Regions from separate parts of the Brevundimonas sp. KH_058 genome, predicted to be linked through region 1. Evidence: predicted binding sites of a transcription regulator. Region 1 holds the regulator's gene; each other region holds the start of a gene.
The links. Region 1 encodes LexA, which represses DNA repair genes until DNA is damaged. Its sites were predicted from a motif close to ATGTTCNCNANNTGTTCT; they were not measured.
Positions count from the first base shown of each region.

Region 2: AC3ISA_RS13530 (ImuA family protein) is a predicted target of LexA. The motif match lies at 6,548-6,565, and genes of this name have one in related genera.
Region 3: recA (recombinase RecA) is a predicted target of LexA. The motif match lies at 3,698-3,715, and genes of this name have one in related genera.

Region 1 covers NZ_CM174469.1:3,129,808-3,137,833, reverse strand. The annotation lists gene gltX (glutamate--tRNA ligase) at 1-748, opposite strand, end outside; gene AC3ISA_RS15490 (ComEC/Rec2 family competence protein) at 828-2,933, shown strand; gene lexA (transcriptional repressor LexA) at 2,914-3,609, opposite strand; gene trpC (indole-3-glycerol phosphate synthase TrpC) at 3,739-4,533, opposite strand; gene trpD (anthranilate phosphoribosyltransferase) at 4,530-5,567, opposite strand; gene AC3ISA_RS15470 (anthranilate synthase component II) at 5,570-6,160, opposite strand; gene AC3ISA_RS15465 (peptidoglycan-binding protein) at 6,249-6,452, shown strand; gene trpE (anthranilate synthase component I) at 6,449-7,966, opposite strand; gene AC3ISA_RS15455 (peptidylprolyl isomerase) at 7,963-8,026, opposite strand, start outside.
Region 2 covers NZ_CM174469.1:2,730,003-2,738,028, forward strand. The annotation lists gene sufD (Fe-S cluster assembly protein SufD) at 1-157, shown strand, start outside; gene AC3ISA_RS13495 (aminotransferase class V-fold PLP-dependent enzyme) at 136-1,374, shown strand; gene AC3ISA_RS13500 (SUF system Fe-S cluster assembly protein) at 1,379-1,768, shown strand; gene AC3ISA_RS13505 (HesB/IscA family protein) at 1,768-2,157, shown strand; gene AC3ISA_RS13510 (TfoX/Sxy family protein) at 2,159-2,515, shown strand; gene AC3ISA_RS13515 (lysophospholipid acyltransferase family protein) at 2,741-3,490, opposite strand; gene AC3ISA_RS13520 (GGDEF domain-containing protein) at 3,530-4,579, opposite strand; gene AC3ISA_RS13525 (DEAD/DEAH box helicase) at 4,690-6,315, opposite strand; gene AC3ISA_RS13530 (ImuA family protein) at 6,568-7,386, shown strand; gene AC3ISA_RS13535 (Y-family DNA polymerase) at 7,277-8,026, shown strand, end outside.
Region 3 covers NZ_CM174469.1:1,159,664-1,167,689, reverse strand. The annotation lists gene AC3ISA_RS05585 (phosphatase PAP2 family protein) at 1-763, shown strand, start outside; gene AC3ISA_RS05580 (right-handed parallel beta-helix repeat-containing protein) at 765-1,718, shown strand; gene AC3ISA_RS05575 (M20/M25/M40 family metallo-hydrolase) at 1,785-3,638, shown strand; gene recA (recombinase RecA) at 3,817-4,899, shown strand; gene AC3ISA_RS05565 (3-hydroxyacyl-CoA dehydrogenase NAD-binding domain-containing protein) at 5,311-7,503, opposite strand; gene AC3ISA_RS05560 (acetyl-CoA C-acetyltransferase) at 7,515-8,026, opposite strand, start outside.

The DNA of each region.
Region 1 (8,026 bases):
CCTGGGCGCCGTGGCGCTTCGACAGCTTGGCGCCGTCGGGACCGTGGATCAGCGGGATGTGGGCGAAGGTCGGACGGGTCCAGCCCAGGGCGTCATAGATCAAGCTCTGACGGGCGGCGTTGTTCAGGTGATCGTCGCCACGAATGACATGGGTCACGCCCATATCGTGGTCGTCCACGACGACGGCGAGATTATAGGTCGGAGCGCCGTCCGAGCGCAGCAGCACCAGGTCGTCGAGGTCTTCGGTGGACCAGCTGACTGAACCCTGGACCTCGTCGGCGACGGTGACGGTCGTCGCCTTGGGTCGGCGGAAGCGCACGACGTGGGGCAGGGCCAGGTCATCGACCGTGGGTGCGCGGTCACGCCACAACGATTCGAAGGTGCGCTTCTCGGCCTTGGCCTCGTCGCGCAGACGACCGGTGTCCTCGGCAGAGGTGAAGTCGCGGTAGGCGTGGCCGGTTTCGAGCAGTTGATCGACCACCTCGCGGTGGCGGTCGGCGCGGCTGAACTGGAACACCGGCTCTTCATCGGCGAACAGTTCCAGCCAGCTCAGGCCGTCGAAGATGGCCTTGACGGCCTCTTCGGTAGACCGCTCGCGGTCTGTGTCCTCGACACGGATCAGAAAACGCCCAGCGTGTCTCTTGGCGTACAGCCAGTTGAATAATGCTGTTCTCGCTCCGCCGATATGCAGATAGCCTGTCGGCGAGGGAGCGAAGCGGGTGACGACAGTCGAGGAAGGTGAGGTCATAGGCGAGGGGTCCGTAAGCGACGCCCTTATACGCCCCGACGCGGCAAAGCCTACCCCCGCCGCGCGATTGCGCGCGTGGTTGAGAGAAGAGGTCGCGGCGCAGACGCTGCGATGGCGGTTGTGGGCGCCGGTCGCGTTCGGCGCCGGCGCCGCAGTCTATTTCGCCCTGCGGTCCGAGCCGGCATTGTGGCCGCTGTTGCTGGGCGCAGTCGTCGTCTTTGCGGTTTGGATCACGGCGAGGCGGCGGGGATGGGCGCGGCGTCTGACTTGGCCGCTATTGATGCTGGCCTGTGTCGCCGGCGGGTTGGCGGCCGCCAAGGTCCGCACCGAAATGGTCGCTGCGCCGATCGCGCCGGCATTGAGCGAACCGACTGTGATTGAAGCCTGGGTCGTGGACGTCGACAGTCCGGGCCAGAGGGGCGCACGGATTGTGGTCGCGCCCGTCTGGATACGCGGACTGACGCCCGAACAGACGCCCGTGCGTTTGCGGGCGACGGTGCGGGGCGAGCCGCCCAGACCCGGTGAGGCGATCCGCCTGTTCGGCATCCTCAATCCACCGCCTGCGCCTGCCAGTCCCGGCGCCTATGATTTCGGCCGCAACGCCTTCTTCCAGGGCATGGGCGGGGTGGCCTTCGCCTTGGGCGAAACGCGCGCGGCCGATCTGGCGCCTCCGCCGTGGCGATTAAGGCTGACGATGGCCGTGAACGGCGCGCGCTATACCCTGGCGGAACGGATCGTGGCGCGCCTGGGGGAGCGAACGGGCGGAATCGCGGCCGCAATGACCACCAGTCACGAAACCTGGATCAGCCAAGAAGACATGGATGTGATGCGGGATTCCGGCCTGGCGCACATCCTGTCGGTCTCCGGGCTGCACATGGCCATCGTCGGCGGCTTCGTCTTCTTCGCCGTGAGGTTGGGCGTGGCGGCTTGGCCTTGGCTGGCGCTGCGGGTTCCGGGCAAGAAGGTCGCGGCGGTGGCCGGTTTGACGGCGGTCGGGGTCTATCTGGTGGTGTCGGGCGCGCCGCCGCCGGCCGAGCGAGCGGCCATCACCGCCTCCATCGCCTTCTTGGCCATCCTGCTGGATCGGCAGGCGGTGACGATGCATGGGTTGGCGGTCGCGGCCTTCATCGTTCTGGCGATCCAGCCGGAAGCCATCGTCACGCCAGGCTTCCAGATGTCGTTCGCCGCGACCGCCGCCTTGGTCGCCTTGGTCGAGGCCTGGCCCAAGCGGACGCGCGAAATCTCCGTCCCTTGGCCGATCCTGGCGGTCCAGCGGTTCGGTGGCTGGCTGACGGCGGCCGTCGCGGCCAGCGTCGTGGCGGGGCTGGCGACCGGGCCTTTCGCCATGCAGCATTTCAATCGCACGGCCATGTATGGGCTGTTGGCGAACCTGGGCACCTCTCCGGTCGCGGACTTCATCCTGATGCCGGCCCTGGCCATTGGCGCGGCCCTGGAGCCGCTGGGACTGGGTGGGCCTTTCCTGGCGGTCGCGGGATGGGGCGTCGGTCTGATGCTGGCCATCGGAACCTGGACGGCGGGGCTGCCTGGGGCGGTGCGGACGGTGGCCAGTGCGCCCGATTATGTCCTGCCGATCGCCTTCCTGGGGGTGCTGTTCGTCTGTCTGTGGCAGGGACGACTGAGGTGGCTGGGCCTGCCGCTGGCGGCGGCTGTGCTGGTGTGGCCGCGTGCGCCGACGCCGGATCTGTGGATCGGAGATGGGGGGACAAACGCCGCATTTCACCGCGAGAAGCAGGCGGTTATCGTCAGGCCCGGCGTCCGAGAGTTCGCTGTCGATCTGTGGTCGCGGCGGCGCGGCCTGACCATGACGGATCGATCTGAGGCGGGCTGGGCGTGCGATCGCTTCTCTTGTCGGCCTGAGGATAAACAGGCTGGACCCGTTGCGATCTGGTGGGGTCGCAGAGCGCCGAGTCTAGATCAGATGGAGACGTTATGCCGCGCGGCGCCAGTCGTTAGCGTGCGTGCGGTCGTCACGTCGATCCCGAGCGTCTGCAAGGATCGCCTGCTACTCGACGGCGTCGATTTCGCCCGAGGCGGCGCGGTGGAGTTATGGCGTGACAGTGCGGTCGAACCAGTTCGATGGCGCGCCGTTTGGACGGCCGACGTGCGGGGCGACCGCCCCTGGACACGCCAACCGAACCCGGACGTCAATGATAGCGGCGCATGAGGCCGACCAGCTTGCCCTGAACGGCGACCTGATCCGACCCATAGATCTTGGTTTCGTAGTTGCGGTTGGCGGGCTCCAGCGCGATGGATGCGCCCTTCTTGCGAAGCCGCTTCAGCGTCGCGTGTTCGCCTTCGACCAGCGCCACGACGATCTCGCCCGAGGAGGCGTTGTCGGTCGATTTGATGACCACCATGTCGCCGTTCAGAATGCCCGCCTCGATCATCGAATCGCCTTCGATCTCAAGCAGATAGTGTTCGCCCGAGCCCAGCATGGATTCGGGAACGGGATAGCGCGCCGTCTCGTGCTCTATGGCGTCGATCGGCGTGCCGGCGGCGATCTTGCCCATCAACGGCAACTCTCGGGTGTCATTGGCCGCAAGCGGCGCCAGGGCGCGTCCGCCGCCGCCTTCGATCACGTCAGGCTTGAACCCGGCCCGGCCGCGCGGCGCGCCAGCCGTGGCCTGTTCGGGCAGTTTGGTGACTTCCAGGGCGCGGGCGCGGTGGGCGAGGCGGCGGATGAAGCCGCGCTCCTCCAGCGCCGTTATCAGCCGGTGAATGCCCGACTTGGACGCCAGGTCCAGCGCCTCCTTCATCTCGTCGAAGGAGGGGGAGACGCCTGTCTCCTGAATCCGTTCGTGAATGAACATCAGCAGTTCGTGCTGCTTGCGCGTGAGCATCGCCAGGCCCTCATCCGCCCGCCGACGAATCGGAACGGGCCGTGAACATTTGTCGATGTTCTGTAAGTGTTCCTTCCTAATGTCAACTTAACAGCGCCCTTGGGACGCCGCACGACGCGAGGAAGGCGATCAGGCCGCCAGCAGTTGCCGCGTCGCCGCCTCGACATCCGCCTGACGCATCAGGCTCTCGCCGACCAGAATTGCCTGGGCGTGGGCGGCCGAGACGCGCTCGACATCCTCAGGCGTGAAGATGCCGCTTTCGGCGACCAACAGGGCGCGGACAGGGCTGAGCATCGAGAGACGCTCAGTCACCTCCAGATCGACCTCGAAGGTGCGCAGCGACCGATTATTGACCCCGACCAGATCGCCGCCCAGCGCACAGGCGCGGGCCATTTCTTCCTCGTCGTGCGTTTCGATCAGGGCGTCCATGCCGAAGCGCTCGGCCTCGGAAAGCAGTTCGGCAGCCAGCCGATTATCGACCATGGCCAGGATGATCAGGATGCAGTCGGCGCCCAGGGCGCGGCTCTCGGCCACCTGCCAAGGATCGACCAGAAAATCCTTGCGCAGGCAGGGCAGGGCGACCGCGTCGCGGGCCTGACCCAGATAGGCGTCGTCGCCCTGGAAGCTGGGGCCGTCGGTCAGGACCGACAGACAGGCCGCGCCGCCGGCTTCGTAGGCACGGGCCAAGGCCGGCGGGTCGAAGTCGGGACGGATCAGCCCTTTGGATGGGCTGGCCTTCTTGATCTCGGCGATCAGGGCGGGGCGGCCGGTTTCTTCTTCCACGCGCTCCAGGGCCGCCCGAAAGCCGCGCGGAGCCGAAACGGCTCGCGCCAGCGTCTCGATCGCGTCCTGCGACGTGGTAGCCTTGCGGGTGGCGACGTCTTCACGCTTGTAGGTGGCGATGCGGTCCAGAACGTCGGTCATGCGGGGCCTTCGCTTTCCAGCGGCATGGAGGTGATGCGGGCCAGACGCTCCAGAGCCTCGGCGGCCCGGCCATCGTCTATGGCGTCGGCGGCGAGGAAAGCACCTTCGGCAAGGTCGGCCGCCCGGTCCGATACCACGAGGGCGGCGGCGGCGTTCAGCAGCACGATGTCGCGGTACGGACCGGCCGCGCCAGCCAGCAGCGCGCGCAGGGCGACGGCGTTCTCCTCGGCGTCGCCGCCACGGATGTCTTCGATGGAGGCGCGTGGCAGGCCGGCGTCCTCGGGCGTGACCTGGAAACGGCGAACCGCGCCGTCCTTCCATTCCGCGACTTCGGTCGATCCAGAGGTCGCCAGTTCGTCCAGGCCCTGGCCGTGAACGGTCCAGGCTCGCGTCGCGCCAAGGCGGCCCAGCACCTCGGCCAGGGGCTCCAGCAGGCGGGGATCATAGACGCCCATGACCTGGCGCTTCGCAGACGCCGGGTTTGAAAGCGGCCCCAAAAGATTGAAAACGGTGCGGAAACCGATCTCGGCCCGGACGGGCCCGACATGGCGCATGGCCCCGTGATAGGCGGGGGCGAACAGGAAGCAGATGCCGGCCTCGTCCAGCGCCTTCCTCTGCTGAGCCTGATCCGCCATCAGGTTCACACCCAGGATCGACAGAACGTCGGAAGACCCTGATTTAGATGACATAGCTCGGTTGCCGTGCTTGGCGACCTTCAGGCCCGCTCCGGCCAGAACGAGGGCGGCGGCCGTGGAGATGTTATAGGTGCGCTGCCCGTCGCCGCCGGTGCCGCAGGTGTCGATCACCTCGTAGGGATGATCCAGCGTCAGCGCCGCCTCGCGCATGGCGCCGGCGAAGGCGGTGATCTCTTCCACCGTCTCGCCGCGCATCCGCATGGCGGTGACGGCGACGGCGACTTGCGACGGGGTCGGCTCGCCGCGCAGGCAGGCGGCGAAGAAGTCGTGCGCCTGTTGCGACGTCAGCGGATGGCCCTCGACCAGTCGGGCGAGGATCGGCTTGAACCCATCGCCCACGATCAGGCTGCCGCGAGGCGCTTCACGCCGGCGATCTGGAGGAAGTTGGCCAGCATGTCGTGACCGTGTTCGGTGGCGATGGATTCCGGGTGGAACTGCACGCCGTGGATCGGGCGGGTGCGGTGCTGCAGGCCCATGATCTCGCCGTCGGCGGTCAAGGACGTGACCTCCAGACAGTCGGGCAGGCTCTCGCGCTTCACGGCCAGCGAATGGTAGCGGGTGGCGGTGAAGGGCGACGGCAGGCCGGCGAAGACGCTTTTGCCTTCATGCAGGATCGGCGACGTCTTGCCGTGCATCAGGGTCTTGGCGCGGATCACGTCGCCGCCAAAGGCTTGACCGATAGCCTGGTGGCCCAGGCAGACGCCCAGGATCGGCATCGAGGCCGGCGCGGTCGTAATCAGCGGCAGGCAGATCCCGGCCTGGTCCGGCGCACAGGGGCCTGGCGACAGCAGCACGGCGGCGGGGTTCAGCGCCCACGCCTCGTCCACCGTCAGGTCGTCGTTGCGCACCACATGCGTCGGCGCGCCCAACTCCGCGAGGTAGTGGACGAGGTTGTAGGTGAAGCTGTCGTAGTTATCGACGACGAGGATCATGGCTTGGCTTCTAGGCCCGACGGGCGTCCGCGCCAAGCGGGCGCGGCGGTAAAGCGCATTTTAACCCGACCCGGAGATAAATGCGGCTGTGAAACTCGCCGCTGAAAAAGATATCGCCGCCAAGATCGCCGCCGCCAAGGCGAAGCTGGTCGTGGTCGAGACGAAGCCCAACCCTGTCGCCGCCCTCGGCGCCGCTGCATTCGCCGCGACGGCGGCCGTGCTGATGGCGGGCGTCGTCATCGTCGGCCCTGGCGTTCACTTTGACGATCCGACGATGACCGTTACGCGCTAACGATTGCCGGTGCGGAAGCGCCAGGCGTCATCGGCCGCCCGCATCGGAGCGCGCGCCTTGTGCTGGGTTTCGGCGTATTCGGCCGCAGGATCGCTGTCTGCGACCACGCCCGCGCCGGCCTGGACGAAAATCCGGTCGTCGGCGAACAGGGCGGTGCGCAGGGTGATGCAGATGTCCGCCTCGCCGCCGGCCGAGATGTAGCCGACGCCGCCGCCGTAGCCGACGCCGCGTTTTTCGCTCTCCAGCTCGTCGATGACCCCCATCGCCCGCACCTTGGGCGCGCCCGACAGGGTGCCGGCAGGAAGGGCCGCCAGCAGAGTGTCGACGGCGTCCAGCTTCGGATCGGCCTTGCCGCGCACGTTGGAGACGATGTGCATGACCTGGCTGTAGCGTTCGACGACGAAGCTCTCGGTCACCTCGACCGTGCCGGGTGCGGCGACCCGACCGACATCGTTGCGGCCCAGGTCCAGCAGCATCAGATGCTCGGCCCGCTCCTTGGGATCGGCCAGCAGTTCGACTTCCAGCGCCTTGTCGGCTTCCGGAGTCGCGCCCCGCATGCGGGTTCCGGCCAGAGGCCGAATGGTGACCTCGCCATCCTTCAGACGGACCAGAATCTCGGGGCTGGAGCCGGCCAGCTGGAAGCCCTCGAAGTTCAGATAGAACAGATAGGGCGACGGGTTCTGGCGACGCAGGGACCGATAGAAGGCGAACGGATCCTCGGTCCAGGGCGCCGAAAACCGGTGGCTGAGCACGACCTGGAAGATGTCGCCTGCGCCGATGTAGTCCTTGGCCTTGGCGACCAATTCGCCGAACGCGGCTTCGTCCACGGCTGAGCTGAAGGTCGGCGCCGGCGTTTCCTGCGGCGCGGCGCGGATGGGCAGGGGCTCGCGCAGCGCGGTCTCGAAGGCGTCCAGTCGCGCTACGGCGGCGTCGAAGGCCTCGCGGGGGGCGATGCCAGCGTCGGGATAGGCGGCGGAGACCAGAACGATCTCGTGGCGGACGGAATCGAAGATGGCGACCAGCGACGGTCGGGTCAGAACCGCGTCCGGCAGATTCAGCGGATCGGGATTTGGCGCGCCCAGCGGCTCCAGCAGGCGAACCATGTCGTAGCCGAAGACGCCGAACAGGCCCGCGGCCATGGGCGGTAGGCCGTCAGGCAGGTCGAACTTCGACGCCGCGATCAGGGCGCGCAGCGATTGCAGCGTCGGCAGGGCCTCGGGCGTGAACCGCCCCTCGGCGATGTCCGGCCCACGAGACAGTTCCGCCGCGTTCGAACGACAGCGCCAGACGACATCCGGATCCAGCGTCAGGATCGAATAGCGACCCTTGACCGCGCCGCCTTCGACCGATTCCAGCAGGCAGGCGTAGGGCCGGTCGCGACCAAGCTTCAGATAGGCCGAGACGGGTGTTTCCAGGTCGTCGATGATCCGGCGCACCACCACCTGCGGCCGACCGGCCGAAAGGCCGGCGGCGAAGGCGTCGAAGTCGGCTTCCCCCGATGCAGCCTCGGTCATTGCGCCGGGGCGGCGGGCGTCGCGTCGGACGACAGGCCCAGAGCCGAGCGGGCCTGAACC
Region 2 (8,026 bases), 400 kb from region 1:
GGACGAGAGCGCCCTGTTCTACATGCAGCAGCGCGGCATTCCGGCCGACGAGGCCCGCGCCCTGCTGACCCAGGCCTTCCTGATCGAGGTCATCGACCGGATCGAGCATGAGGGCGCGAGAGAGGTGGCGCGGGAATGGCTGACGGCGCGGTTGTGAACTCCTTCGATCCCTATGCCGTGCGGGCGCAGTTCCCGATCCTGTCGCGGCAGGTGAACGGCAAGCCGCTGGTCTATCTGGACAATGCAGCCTCGGCGCAGAAGCCGCGCGCGGTGATCGACGCCCTGGTGGCGACGATGGAGGGCGGATACGCCAACGTCCATCGCGGCCTGCACACCCTGTCGAACGAGGCGACCGAGGCCTTCGAGAAGGCGCGCGAGATCGTGGCCCACTTCCTGAACGCCCAAAGCCCCGAACAGGTCGTCTGGACCAAGGGCGGGACCGAGGCGATCAATCTGGTGGCCAATGGGCTTGGGCTGTCCATCCAGCCGGGCGACGAGATCATCGTCTCGGAGATGGAGCATCACTCCAACATCGTGCCCTGGCATCTGCTGCGTGAACGACGCGGGGCGGTGATCAAGTGGATCCCGGTGCTGGACGACGGTTCGCTGGACATGGCGGCCTATGCCGACCTGCTGGGGCCGAAGACACGCATGGTCGCGGTCACCCATATGTCGAACGTGCTGGGGACCATCAATCCGGTGGCCGAGATCACGCGATTGGCCCACGCAGCGGGCGCCCAGGTGCTGATCGACGGGTGCCAGGGGGCGGTCCATGCGACGCCGGACGTGCAGGCCATTGGTTGCGATTTCTATATGCTGACAGGCCACAAGCTGTTTGCGCCCACCGGCATCGGCGCCCTGTATGGCACGGCCGAGGCGCTGGAGGCCCTGCCGCCCTATCAGGGCGGGGGCGAGATGATCGAGACGGTCGAGCGCGACCGCGTGACCTACGCCAGGCCGCCGCACCGGTTCGAGGCGGGGACGCCGCCGATCCTGGAGGCGATCGGCCTGGGCGTGGCGCTGGAATGGCTGACGCAATACGACCGGGCGGCCGTGCAGGCGCACGAACACGCGCTGTATCGGCGGGCCGTGGATCGGTTGGAAGGCGAGGGCTGGCTGCGGATCCTGGGCCAGGCGGAAGGGAAGGGCGCGATCCTGACCTTCGCCGTCGAGGGCGCGCATGCCCACGACGTGGCCCAGATCATGGACCGTTACGGCGTCGCCGTGCGGGCCGGTCTGCACTGCGCCGAACCGCTGGCGAAAAGATTGGGGGTGACGTCGAGCACCCGCGCCTCCTTCGCCCTATATAACACCGTGGAGGATGCCGACGCCTTCGTGGATGCGCTGATCAAGGCGCGGAACTTCTTCGTGTAAGCCGATGACAGATCAACCTATTCAAGACAGTGACGCCTTCAAGGACGCCTGGGATGAACCCCAGAAGAGCGCCCTGTCCCAGGCCGAGCTGGACACGCTGACCGATCAGCTGATTGAGGCGTTGAAGTCCGTCTATGACCCGGAAATCCCGGTCGACATCTATGAGCTGGGCCTGATCTATCGCGTCGACGTCAACGACGACCGCGATGTGGTGGTGGACATGACGCTGACGGCGCCGGGCTGTCCGGTCGCCGGCGAAATGCCGGGCTGGGTCGAGACGGCGGTGGAGAAGGTCGAGGGCGTGCGCAGCGCCAAGGCCAATCTGGTCTTCGACCCGCCGTGGGACGCCTCCAAGATGAGCGACGAGGCCAAGCTGGCCCTGAATATGTTCTGATGACCGAACTCCAGACCACATCCCGTCCGCGCCGCCCGCGACCCAAGGCCGTCACCCTGACCGACGCCGCCGCCGAGCGCGTGCGCGAGATCCTGGACAATGCCGAGAACGATCACATCGGTCTGAGGATCGGCGTCAAGAACGGCGGCTGTGCGGGGCAGGAATACACCTTCGCCTATGCCGACAGCGTCGGGCCGCTGGACGAGGTGGTCGAGGACAAGGGTGTCACCATCCTGATCGAGCCCAAGGCCGTGCTGTTCCTGATCGGCACAGAGATCGACTACGAGACGACGCGGCTGGCGTCCAAGTTCGTGTTCAACAATCCGAACCAGACCGACGCCTGTGGTTGCGGCGAGAGCGTCACCATCGTGCCGGTCGCCGCCGACTGAGATGGCCTATGACGCGGACTTTGGCGAATGGGTGCGCGAGCATTTCCACGCGCTTGGCCGGCTGGAGATCAAGCGGATGTTTGGTGGGGCGGGGGTCTATGCCTCCGGCGTCATGTTCGCCCTGCTGGACGACGGCATCGTTTGGCTGAAGGGCGACGAGGTGCTGGGAGAGGCATTCGTGGAGGCCGGCTCGCGTCAGTTCACCTATCCAAACAAGGATGGGCGGACGATGAGCATGGGCTATTGGACCCTGCCGGAAACGGCGCTGGACGATCCCGACGAGGCGGTCGCCTGGGCGCGTCGTTCGCTGGACGTGGCGGTGAAGAAGGCGTCGGGCAAGAAGCCGAAACGCGGCTAGCTCGTTTTTATCGGAGTAAGGCGGTACTTGCCTTCGGCGATAAACCATTCGATGGCCTCTAGCGGCAAATCTTCACATAGGTCGTGAAGGTCATGGAGCCGTCCACATCGCTGTAGAAGACCTCGGCGAGAGCATCGAAGTCGTCGTTCTCCAGCAGTTCCAGAAACATGCCGTCTCTCTCAATGTCAGACCCCATCTGATATCGAAAGTTGCGTTCGCCGATCTTCACTTCGGGGCATCCACCAGCACGGCCGGCGTAACCGGCTGACCCGTCGCCTGGGCGACCAGTTCGGCGGTGCGGGTTTCGATGACGGCTTCCAGGCGGGCCAGAAACTCGTCCTTGGGCAGGCCGACGGGGATGGGTTCGAGGAACTCCAGTGTCGCCGTGCCAGGATGTTTCTCGTATTTTTCCTCGGGCCAGAACAGGCCGAGGTTGGTGGCGAGCGGCACGACGGGGACGTCGAAGTCGCGGTACATGTGCCAGACGCCGGAACGGTATTTGAACTTCTGGCCGACGGGGGCCAGGTGGCCCTCGGGATAGATCAGGATCTTGCGGTTCTCGGCGCGGGCTTCGGCGGCGCGCATGGCCAGGGCCTTGCGGGCTTCATGGCCGCCGCAACTGTTGACGACGATGGCGCCCAGCTTTTTCAGCACCCCGCCCAGCAGGGGAAACTTCTCCAGATGGTCGCCGGTGACGAAGGCGATGTCGTCGAACTGGTCGTAGGTGGCGAAGCCGTCGCCCCAGCTCTGATGCTTCGAGGCGATGATGAAGGCGCCCTCGGGCAGCCGATCCTTGCCGAGCACGTTCAGCCGGATGCCGGCGAAGATCGCCATCGCCTGGACCATGCGCTTCACATAGCGGCGGATGACCCAGCTGGCGGGACCACGGCCGGGCGCGAGCGCCGCAAAGGCGGCCGTCAGCCCATAGCCGATCGACAGGATCCAGTAGGCGACGTTGAAGGCGAAGCTGCGCATCGGGCGACTATGGCAGAAAGCTTGGCCTTGTCAGGCCGCTTACGCCGCTTTTTCCAGCGCGGTCGCGGCGGTGACGCAGTTTCGACCCGCGCGCTTGGATTCGTAGAGCGCGGCGTCGGCGCGTTCCAGCAGGCTGGCGGCGGTTTCACCCTTCTGCCGCTGGGCGAAGCCGGCGGAGATGGTCACCGAGCCCAGGTCGTCATTGGTCGAGCGGCGGCGCAGGGCGCGCGAAGCCACGTCGGTGCGAATGCTTTCCAGGGCCGCCATGACAACGCCGGCCCCTTCGCCGGGGAAGATGATGGCGAACTCCTCGCCGCCGAACCGGGCGGCGAAACGCGTCTTGCCGCAGATGTTGGACAGGACGGTGGAGACATAGCGCAGCACCTGATCACCGGTCTGGTGTCCCCAGGTGTCGTTGAACCGCTTGAAGTGGTCGATGTCGAGGATGGCCAGGCTGAGCGGCGATCCGTCGTCTTCGGCGCAGGCGGCCTCAAGCCGTTCGTCGAAGGCCTTGCGGTTGGCCAGGTTGGTCAGGGCGTCCGTCATGGCGTCGCGGCGCACCTGTTCCAGGTTCTCGCGCAGGCGGATGACTTCCTTGTTGGATTTTTCCAGGCGTTTTTCCAGGATCGCGGTCTCGCGGCGCACGCGGTTTGTCGCGGTCGACAGGCCGCCGACCAGATCCTTCAGCGAAGATGGGTCCTCGACGGTTTCCATGGAATGGGAGGCGTCGGCGAGGGTCTCGCCATAGTCGGCCTGGGTCTTGTGGGCCATGGCTATGGCGCTGGCGACGCTGGCCAGTTCGCGGTCGAGCACGGCGCCGACGTCGCGGATCTGATCCGGCAGACGCCCGCGCGGCAGGAATTCGGCGGCCAGCATCTCTGACGTCTTGTCGGTGATGACCGTGGACTGGGAGAGGAGGCGTCGGATTTCCTGGGCCAGGGCGCCGTCAGGATCGCTGAGATAGTGCAGCCAGAGCTCGAAGTTCAGCGGCGTCGGCCAGACGCCCGCCTTTTCCATTTCGGCGATGACGTTGCGCGCCAAGGCATAGGCTTGTGGAGCCCTAAGCGCCGTCTCGACCTTTTTCGACATTCTTCTTCCCCTTGACCCCTGTTCTGGAGCCGTATCGGGGCGGACACTAAGGAGTGTTCCGTAATGCAGGGTAAACGGCGCGGGATTTCACCGCGCCGTTAGGTACGAATTCAGGCGCGGACGACGACCGGACGGCGCAGGAAGGCCGGGATGTCGTCGCCAAAGCCACGCACGCCCTGACGCTGGGGTTCGTCCTTGGCGGCCTTGCGATCGCCGCGACGGTCGGATTGCAGCAGGTGAGGTTCACGGTCGGCGCGATCGGGGCGCTCTGCGCGGTCGGGGCGATCCGCACGGTCGGGGCGCGGCGCGCGGGGCGTCTCGACCGCTTCGACCGTCTCCACGGCTTCGACCACGACCGGAGCGGGCGCAGCAGCGACTTCGACGGCGGCTTCAGGGCGGGCCTTGCGACGGCTGCGGCTGCGGGGGGCTTCTGTTTCCTGAACCTGAACCTGAGCCTGGGGTGCAGGCTCGACTGCGACGGTCTCGGTCGGCTCGGCGGCGGGGGCGCTGCTGCGCGACCGACTGCGGCTGCGGTCGCCCGAGCGTTCGCGTCCGCCGGAGCGTTTGTCGTCGCGGGCGGGGCCGTCCTTGATGGCGGCGAAGTCGATGCCGTCCAGAACCAGCTCCTGCGGGTCCATCTTGATCAGCTTCAGCACCTTATCCAGCGACTTGTCGTCGGCCGGGGTCACGATCATGAAGGCCTGGCCCAGCTTGCCCGCGCGGCCGGTGCGGCCGATGCGGTGGACGTAGTCGTCGGCGTGGTGCGAGACGTCGTAGTTGAAGACGTGGCTGACGTCCGGGATGTCCAGGCCGCGTGCGGCGACGTCGGAGGCCACCAGGATCTTCAGCGCGCCCGAGCGGAAGTCCGCCAGGGTCTTGGTGCGTTGCGACTGGTCCAGGTCGCCGTGGATCGGCGCGGCGTCGAAGCCGTGTTGCTTCAGCGACTTGGCCACGATGTCGACTTCGGACTTGCGATTGCAGAAGACGATGCCATTGCGCACGTCCTCACGACCGACCAGGGCGCGCAGAGCGGTGCGCTTGGCCTTGGGGTCCGAGGAGGGGATGCGGACGACATACTGGGTGATGGTGTCGGCGGTCATCGCCGGACGCGAGGCCTCGATCCGGGTCGGATCCTTGAGGAAGGCGGTCGTCAGGCGGGTGATCTCCGGCGGCATGGTGGCCGAGAAGAACAGGGTCTGGCGACGCGGCGGCGTCAGTTTGAAGATCTTCTCGATGTCGGGGATGAAGCCCATGTCGAGCATGCGGTCGGCCTCGTCCACGACCATGATCTCGACGCCGTTCAGCATCATCTTGCCGCGTTCGAACAAGTCCAGCAGGCGACCCGGCGTGGCGATCAGGACATCGACGCCCTTGTTCAGGGCCGCGACCTGGTCGCCCATGGAGACGCCGCCGATCAGCAGCACCCAGGTCAGTTTGGTGCCCTTGGCGTATTTGGCGAAGCTTTCGGCGACCTGGTCGGCCAGTTCGCGGGTCGGCGCCAGGACGATGGCGCGCGGCATCCGGGCGCGGGCGCGACCGGTGGACAGGCGGTCGACCAGGGGCAGGGTGAAGGCGGCGGTCTTGCCGGTGCCGGTCTGGGCGATGCCCAGCACGTCACGGCCGGCGAGGGCGACCGGGATCGCCTGTTCCTGGATCGGAGTAGCGGTCGTGTAGCCGGTGTCAGCAACGGCCTGAAGGGTCGTGGGCGAAAGGCCCAGTTGGGAAAATTCGGTCATGAATCCTTGGGAGAGAAAGCGTCTGCGTGCGTAACAGCAACGGAACCGCCCCTCTTTGGGCGAGCGGGCGGCGCGGATCGCAGACCTGTCCCGAGGCTGGGGGGCATATAGAAGCCCCTGCGCCAAAGTCAAGTATTCCCGGTATGTCGTCCGAACGGACGGTGCGGAATAAATTCCCATGGTCAAGCTGGGACTCTGCTTGACTCCTTGTCCCATGGAGGAGGCATATAAGAGAACAAAAGGAGAACTGTGGTGCGGCCCGACCGCGATATTGAAGCCCTGCGCGAGCGTCTGAAAGCCATGGAGGCCGATGGTCATCCGGTTGATGATGCACGCTTCGACCTGGGGCATGAAGCGGCGGATCGGCATATCGGGGGGCTGGCCACCCATGCCCTGCACGAAATCTACGCCTCCACCACGCCCGACGCGACGGCGGCGCTGGGGTTCGCCCTGGGTCTGGTTCAGCGCGCGGCGGGCGACCGGCCTGTGGTGTGGGGCATTCAGGCCATGGCGGGGCTGGAGACGGGACAGATCCACGGGCCGGGTCTGCGCGAACTGGGGCTGGACCCCGGCCGGGTGGTGCTGGTTCGGGTCAAGGAGATGAAGAACCTGCTGACGGCGGGCGAGGAGGCTCTGGCCTGCGGCGCCGTGGGCGCGGTGCTGCTGACGACCTGGGGCGAGAGCAAGATGTTGAGCCTGACGGCGACGCGGCGGCTGTCGATGGCGGCGGGGCAGGGGCGGGCGACAGCGATCTTGATCCGGTTGGCGGCCCAGCCCCAGCCAAGCGCGGCCGAGACCCGGTGGAGGGTCAGGGGTGCGTTGTCACGGGCGCTGGAGGCCGAGGCGCCGGGTCATCCGACCTATGGGGTCGAACTGTTGCGGCATCGACTGGGCGCGCAGCCGATGGCCTGGACCCTGGAGTGGGATCGTGAGCGCGGAGTCTTCGAGCAAGGCGGGCAGAATGCCGAACATCAACAGTTGCAACGACCGGCGCTACCTGGCGGTCTGGTTTCCCCTGCTGCCGACGGATCGGTTGCGGCGCGAGGAGGGGCGCTCCGACGCTTCGGCTGAGCCTGCCACCGTCCTGGTCGAGAAGGTGAAGGGGGCGCTGCGTCTGACGGCCGCAAATGGGCAGGCGCTGGCGCTCGGCCTGTCGCCCGGCATGACCCTGGCTGATGCGCGGGCGCGGGCGCCGGACATTCGGGTGGTCACCCACCGGCCCGAGGCGGATGCGGCCCTGTTGAAGCGGGTGCTGCTGGATTTCGGTCGGTTCACGCCGATGGCGGCGACCGACGGGCCGGACGGTTTGGCGCTGGACGTGACAGGCTGCGCGCATCTGTTCGGTGGCGAGGCGGGAATGATGGAGGCGGTCGCGGCCAGGGCGCGAGGCGTCGGGCTGGCGGTTCGTCTGGCCCTGGCCGGCACGCCTGAGGCGGCGCGCGCCCTGGCGCGGTTCGGGCGCGGTGGACTTTACGAGGGTGAGGGGCAGAGCCAGGCGCTGCGCCGCCTGCCGGTCGCGGCGCTGGAGCTGTCGGACAAGGAGACGCAGGCCCTGTCGCGCGCGGGGCTGAAGACCCTGGCGCATTTGGCCGACCGCCCGACGGCCCCGATCGCCGCCCGTTTCGGCGCGGCGGCGGCGACGAGGCTGAACCGGGTGCTGGGGCGCGAGGATGCAAGGATCCGGCCCGAACGGCCTGTGTCGATGATCGCC
Region 3 (8,026 bases), 1.4 Mb from region 1:
GGCGATCCTGTTGGTCGTGGGTTGCGCCGGCGCGCCGAAACCAGTCGTGACGACGCCGACAGAAGGTTTTTTGGCGCCGGGCTTAATGTCGCGGCTGGCCGAGGCAGTCCCGCCGCCGCCCACGGTCGGGTCGGCCCAGGACTTGGCGGACAAGACGGCCTCCGCGCGCTATGTCGCGCTGGAAGACAGTGATCGCTGGCTGCTGGCGACCTCCCATGCGGAACTGCGTCCGCCCCTGGCCCTGCAACATTTCGACTGCGCCCTGGGCGTGCGGCTCGGGTCCGCAGAAACACCGGCGCTGGATCGGCTGATGGCGCGCGTGTTTCATGATGCGAACAGCGTGGCGGAACGGGTCAAGCGACAAGCGCGGCCCCGGCCGGTCGGCGACGATCCCAACCGGCGCGCCTGTCAGGTTGTGGGCGCGGCCGCGCGAAACAGCGCTTCCTATCCCTCCGGCAGCGCCGCCGTGGGCGCGGCCTATGGCGAGGCCTTCGCGGCGCTGGAGCCGGATCGGGCCGAGGCGGTGCGGCGGATCGGCTATCAGATCGGCGTCAGCCGGCTGGTCTGCGCCATGCATTATCCGACCGATGTGGCTGTGGGCGAAGAGATCGGCAGCGCGGTCGCCCTCGAGGCCGCGCGGACGCCCGCCTTCCAGGCCGATGCCGCGACGGCGCGAGCGGAACTGGGGGCCGCGCGTCGCAGCGGCCTGACCAACCCCGGCTGCGCGGCCGAACGCGCGGCCCTGGCGACCGTCCTGCCCTGACATGGCGCTGTGGCTCGCCCTGGCCGCCCTGGCGTTTCAGGCGGCGCCCGCCGAACGGCCCTGCACGGCGCAGGAATTGCGCGACCTGACGACGCCGTCGGACCAGCCCTATCGCCTGTTGTGTCGGGCCGAACTGTCGGGCATCGACGTTCGCCGTCGCGTCCTGATCGAGGGCGCCGAGGCGTCGGGCGCGTCGCTGGACTGCGGCGGGGGCGCTGTCCGCGCGCCGGGCCAGGCGACGACCGTCGCCCCGACCGTCGCCGTCTGGTCCAGGCGAGACGGAGAGGGATGGTCGCGGCCGGTCGATGTCACGGTGCGCAACTGCACCGTCGTCGGCAATGTTCGCATCTGGGGCATGGGGGCGGGCGGGTCGATGCGCGACCTGCTGGCCTCGTCGCGCACCGCGGGCCATACGCAGGCGGCCCAGTCTGCGGCGCCAGTCCGGGTCACCCTGGACCGGGTGCGGTTCGAGGGCGTGGGGACCATTCCCCTCTATGTCGGGCCGGGCGTGACGCGGACGACCGTGATGCGTTCGACCTTTGTGGGCCGCTCGACCTCGACCGCCGTCTATCTGGACGCCGAGAGTGCGGGCGCGCTGATCCAGGACAATGATTTCGACATCCGAACCGGGCGCGAGCAGATCGCCGTGGACGGATCGGGCGCCAACCGGATCGTCGGCAACCGGCTGGCATTGGGCGGCAAGGGCGGGGTGTTTCTGTACCGCAACTGCGGCGAGGACGGGGTGATTCGGCACCAGACGCCGTCCTATAATCAGATTACGGACAATGTCTTCACCGGCGCCGGCTGGCTGCGTCCGCGCGCGGTGGTGATCGGCTCTCGCGAGGGCGGCCGGCGCTATTGCGGCGACGACCGGGGCTGGCCCTTCGGCTCCAGTGCGGACGACGGGGACGGCGCCACGGGCAATGTGGCGGCGCGCAACATCGTTCAGCGGTGAGGCCTTTGGGCCGCACTTGCGAAACGACGCGGTTCGAGGCTGACTGCGTTCTCACAGGAGGTGATCGTGCGGCTGGCCTTGCTTTTCCTTTCTCTCGCCGCTGCGCTGGGTCTGGCCGTTCTGACCAGCCAGACGCCGTCGCCCCTATCCGCACAGTCGCCGACAACCCAGTTTTCGGCCGTTCGCGCCATGATCGATGTCCGCCGGATCGCGCGTGCGCCCCACCCGGTCGGATCGGCCGAACATGCCCTGGTCCAGACCTATCTGATGGGCCGGATGACGGCGCTTGGCCTGAATCCGACGCGTCAGGTCGGTGCTCTGTCGCCGGCCGCCGTCGCACGCATCGAAGCGGAGGGAAAAAGCGCGGCGGGCCTGTCAGCCGTCAATCTGGTCGGCGTGCTGCCGGGCCGCGATCCCGTCCTGCCCGCCGTTATGGTGATGGCCCATTACGACAGCGTGCCCGGCTCGCCTGGCGCCGCCGATGACGCTTCGGGCGTGGCGGCGATCCTGGAGGCGGTCCAGGCCGTCAAGGCGCGGGGACCGGCGGACCGGACCCTGATCGTCCTGCTGACCGATGCGGAGGAGCTGAATCTGGACGGCGCCCGCGCCTTCTTCAGCGAGCATCCGCTGCGCGACCGGGTCGGGTTCGTGATCAATCTGGAGGCGCGGGGCGGCGGCGGCCAGGCCACGATGTTCGAGACCGGCCCCGGCAACGCCCAGACCATCGCCCGGTTCGCCCGCCATGCCGGCGATGCGACCGGCGGGGTGTCCAGCAATGCGCTGGCCATCTTCGTCTATCGGCTGATGCCCAACGGGACCGACTTCACCATCGCCGCCGATCGCGGTCTGCCCGGATTGAACTTCGCCTTCATCGGCCGCCCGGCCCAATATCATTCGCCCAGCTCGACGCCGGACGCCCTGGATCAGGGCGCCTTGCAGCATATCGGCTCGCAGGCGCTGGAGGCGGCGGACGGGTTCGTGCGTGCGTCGGTCCTGCCCGAGGCGACCCAAAACACCGTATACGCCGACATCTTTGGCCTGTTTGTTCTGCGTCATCCACCTCAGGCTGGCTGGGCGCTGCTGGGGCTCGCCGCCCTGCTGACGGGGTTCGCGGCCTGGGGCGCGCGTCACGCCACGGGTCTGACCGGCCTGTCGGTGGTCAAGGGGGCGGGTGGGGGGCTCTGGCTGGTCGCGACCGGACTGGTCGTGGCCCAGACCGCGCGGGTTCTGGCCGGCCCGGTCGGGAGCCGAATAGAGTCGGCCGAGACCTACTACACTCTGCTGCGCCGCCTGCCGTGGATGGAGGTCGGGGTCGGGCTGACCATCCTGGCGGCGAGTCTGATCCTGACGGCGGGGCGGGCGGCGGTCGGGCGGCGCGTCGTGGCGATCGTCATCGCCATGTGCGCCGTTCTGGCCCTGGCGGTCGGTGGTCTGAACCCTGTGGTGATCGGCGCGGCGGTCGTGGCCGTCCTGATGACGCTGTGGCCTGCGGGCGCCGACGAGACGCCTTGGGGAGGCTGGCTGGGCCTTATCGTCCTGGTGCTGATCGTGGGGGCTGTGGTTCAGGCCTTTGCGCCCGAGGCGGCCTTCCTGTTCATCTGGACCGGCCTCGCCGCCGCTCTGGCCGCAGCCTCGGCCGCGCTGATCGGCGCACGGCTGGTGCGCTGGACCGCCCTGGCGCCCGCCGTCGTCGCGACCGTCGTCGTCGGCGGCTGGCTGCTGGTTCAGGCGCACGGCGTCTTCCTGGGCGTGGGCATGGACCTGCCTGGCGCCCTGGGCCTGATCGCCTTGCTTATGGTCATGACGGCCCGGCCGCTGGCGCCGACGTCGGCAGGTGGGATGAGGGTGCTAAGCGTGCTCGTGGCCGTCTGTCTGATCGCCGGATGCGGCGTGGAATTGGCTGCTGGAGCCATCGCCTGACCGGACCGGCCTACGTCAGAAACGGTCGTTCTTTTTCGATGTTCTCGTTTTGATCAATGAGAACATCTTGTGAACCAGAACAAACCATGCACATAGTCGTCCTCACGAAACGGGGGCGGGTCCAGGCGGGTCTCTCCCAAGCTTAATGACGGGAATCATGGCAAGGGAGACGAAGGCAATGGCTTCACAGGCAGCACTCAAGTTGGTGGGCAAGGACGACGGCGACAAGCAACGCGCCCTGGAGGCGGCGATCGCGCAGATCGATCGCGCCTTCGGCAAGGGTTCGGTGATGAAACTGGGCAAGGGCGGGGTCGCGGATGTGATCCCCTCGGTCTCCACCGGATCGCTGGGTCTGGACATGGCGCTCGGCATCGGCGGTTTGCCGCGCGGTCGGGTGATCGAGGTGTTCGGGCCTGAGTCCTCGGGCAAGACGACCCTGGCCCTGCATACGGTCGCCGAGGTCCAAAAGGCCGGCGGCGTCGCCGCCTTTGTCGATGCCGAACACGCGCTGGATCCCGGCTATGCTCAGAAGCTGGGCGTCAATCTGGACGACCTGCTGGTGTCGCAGCCCGACACCGGCGAACAGGCGCTGGAGATCGTCGACACCCTGGTGCGTTCGGGCGCGGTGGACATCGTGGTCATCGACTCGGTTGCTGCGCTGACGCCACGCGCCGAGATCGAGGGCGAGATGGGCGACAGCCTGCCGGGCCTTCAGGCGCGTCTGATGAGCCAGGCGCTGCGCAAGCTGACGGCGTCGATTTCCAAGTCGAACTGCATCGTCCTGTTCATCAACCAGATCCGTCACAAGATCGGCGTCATGTATGGCTCGCCCGAGACGACGACGGGCGGCAATGCGCTGAAGTTCTACGCCTCGGTGCGTCTGGACATTCGCCGCACCGGCGCGATCAAGAACCGCGACGAGGTGGTCGGCAACACCACCCGGGTCAAGGTGGTCAAGAACAAGGTCGCCCCGCCGTTCCGCGAGGTCATCTTCGACATCATGTACGGCGAGGGCATCTCCAAACTGGGCGAGGTCATCGACCTGGGCGTCAAGGCCGGGGTGATCGAGAAGTCGGGCAGCTGGTTCAGCTATGACTCGACCCGGATCGGCCAGGGCCGCGAGAATGTGCGCGAGTTCCTGAAGCAAAACCCGGACATCGCCGTCTCGATCGAGAAGGCGGTGCGGGCCTCGACCAACAAGATCGCCGACGAACTGCTGGGCACGCCCGAGCCGGACGAAGGCCAGGATCTCGAAGGCTGACGCCAAGACAAGAGGCTGGGCGGCCGGGGCGGACCTTTCCGGTTCGCTTCGGCTGCGGCCCGGCCTTTTCACCCCCACTCCGTCGCCCCTAGCGACCCGCCACCGACCCCGCGAAGGGCGGCGGAGCGACCCGCTCGACCTCGTGTCGGGCGGGTCTTTCTTTGTGGCCTATCGCGCGTTCGCGCTGCTTGAGGCCCGATACTCACCTCTCCGCTCATCCCGGCGAAAGCCGGGACCCAGTTCTGTCGCTCGGCAGTGCGTTGGATCGATTGTGCGGGTCAGAGGACAAGCCAGATCGCCCAAAACACTGGGTCCCGGCTTTCGCCGGGATGAGCGGAAGAGATGTGGCGCTAACGAAAACGGGCGACCCGAAGGCCGCCCGTTCCGTAGTCCGATAATGTCCGCAGCCGATCAGGCGGCGGCCTTCTCCGGGGCGAACTTGCCGTAGAAGGTCTCGTTCTTCGCGGCCATGTCGCGCAGCAACTGCGGGACCTTGAAGCGGTCGCCGTAGGTCGCAGCAAGGCGGTCCGCGGTCTCGACGAAACTGGCCAGGCCGATGCCGTCGATCATGCTGATCGGGCCGCCGGTCCAGGGCGCGAAGCCCCAGCCCAGGATGGCCCCCAGGTCGGCCTCGCGGGGGTCGTCGATGACGCCTTCTTCCCAGCAGCGGGCCACTTCGACCGCCTGGCGATACAGCAGGCGCGTCTTCAGCTCGTCGATCTGGGCGAAGGCGGTCGGCTCTTCCGGCTGGTCGATCCCCTTGGTGACGGGGGCGAGGTCCGACAGGCCCTTCCAGATCGTCTTGGGCTTCTGGTCGTAGTCGTAGAAGCCCTTGCCGTTCTTGCGGCCGAACCGTCCGCCCTCGACCATCCGGGCGACGATGTCGGCGCCTTCCGATGGGACGTATTTGTCGCCCAGATCCAGCGCCGTCTGTTTGGCGATCTTGTAGGACAGGTCCAGGGCGACGTCGTCGTGCATCTCCAGCGGGCCGCGAGGCATGCCGGTCATGCGACCGACATTGTCGATCAGGGCCGGGCCGTAGCCCTCCTCCAGCATCGCCATGCCCTCCATCAGGAAGGTGGAGAAGCAGCGCGAGGTGTAGAAACCGCGGCTGTCGTTGACGACGATCGGGGTCTTCTTGATCTTCAGGACGTAATCCAGCGCCTTGGCGATGGCGGCCTGACCCGTCTTTTCGCCCAGGATGATCTCGACCAGCATCATCTTGTCGACGGGCGAGAAGAAGTGGATGCCGATGAAGTCCTCGGGGCGGACCGAGGCCTCAGCCAGGCCGGTGATGGGCAGGGTCGAGGTGTTGGAGCCGAACACGGCGCCCTCGGCCAGTTGGGCCTCGGCGCGCTTGGTGACGTCGGCCTTGATCTCGCGGCTTTCGAACACGGCCTCGACGACCAGGTCCGAACCCTTGATCAGCTCATAGTCGGTCGTCGCGGTGACCGAACCCAGCAGGGCGTCATACTTCTCCTGCGTCAGCTGGCCGCGCGACAGGCGCTTCTTCAGCAGTTCCTCGACATGGGCCTTGCCCTTGTCGGCGGCTTCCTGGGTCTGGTCGATCAGAATGGTCTCGATGCCGGCGAGCGCCTGAACATAGGCGATGCCCGCGCCCATCATGCCGGCGCCGATGACGGTGACCTTCTTGGGGTCCGACTTCGGAATGCCGGCGGGACGCACGGCGCCCTTGTCCAGTTCCTGCTTGGACAGGAACAGCGAACGGATCATGGCCTGGGCCTGCGGCGTCATCAGGGTCTTGATGAAGTAGCGGGTCTCGATGCGCAGGGCCGCGTCCATCGGCACCTGGGCGCCTTCGTAGACGGCCTTCATCAGGTTCACCACGGCCGGATAGTTGCCGTAGGACTGTTTGCGCAGCATGGCGTTGCCGACCATGAAGTTCTGGATGCCGGCCGGGTGATAGGGGCCGCCGCCGGGCAGTTTGAAGGACTTTTCGTCCCACGGCTGGACGGCCTTGCCGCCATTCTTGATCCAGGTCTTGGCGGCCTCGACCGATTGGCCCTTCTCGACCACTTCATGAACGATGCCGGCGCCCTTGGCGTCGTTGGGGCGGAAGGACTTGCCTTCGCTCATGGCCATCATGGCGTTCTGAACGCCGACCAGGCGCGTCAGGCGCTGGGTGCCGCCGCCGCCGGGGAAGAGGCCGACCTTGATCTCGGGCAGACCCAGCTGGATCTTGTTGTCGTTCTCGACCACGCGGTAGTGGGTCGCCAGGGTGAACTCCAGCCCGCCGCCCAGGGCCAGGCCGTTGATCGCGGCCGCGATCGGCTTGCCCGAGGTTTCCAATGCACGGAAGGCGCCGTTCAGCTTCCAGCCGGCGTCGAACGCCTTTTGCAAGTCACCGCCGCCCGACAGCACGCCACCGGCCATATCGCCCAGGTCCGCGCCGGCGCAGAAGCCCGACGCCTTGCCCGAGGTGATGACCGCGCCCTTGATGGCGTCGTCGGTCTTGATGCGTTCGACCAGCTCGGGGATTTCCCTCATCACCGAAGAGGTCAGGGTGTTCATCGAACGGCCCGGCACGTCGAAGGTGATCAGGGCGATGCCGTCGGCGTCGACGTCGATCTTGAAGTTTTCCATGGGTGTGATCCTCAGACGCGTTCGATGACGGTGGCGGTGCCCATGCCGCCGCCGATGCACAGGGTGATCAGGGCGGTCGACTTGTTCGAGCGTTCCAGTTCGTCCAGGGCGATGCCGGTGATCATGGCGCCGGTGGCGCCCAGGGGGTGGCCCATCGAGATGCCGCCGCCGTTCACATTCATCTTGGCGTGGTCGATGCTCAGGGCCTGCATGTAGCGCAGGACGACGGCGGCGAAGGCCTCGTTCAGCTCCCACACGTCGATGTCGTCGGGCGTCATGCCCAGCTTGCCCAGCAGTTTGCGGGTCACATATTCCGGGCCGGTCAGCATGATCGACGGCTCCGAGCCGATCGAGGCGCCGCCCAGGATCTTGGCGCGCGGCTTCAGGCCCAGAGCCTGGCCGGCTTCCAGCGAGCCGATCAGCACGCCGGCCGAACCGTCGACGATGCCGGACGAGTTGCCGGGAGTGTGGACGTGATTGACGCGCTCGACCTCGGGATAGCGTTGGTTGATCACGCTGTCGA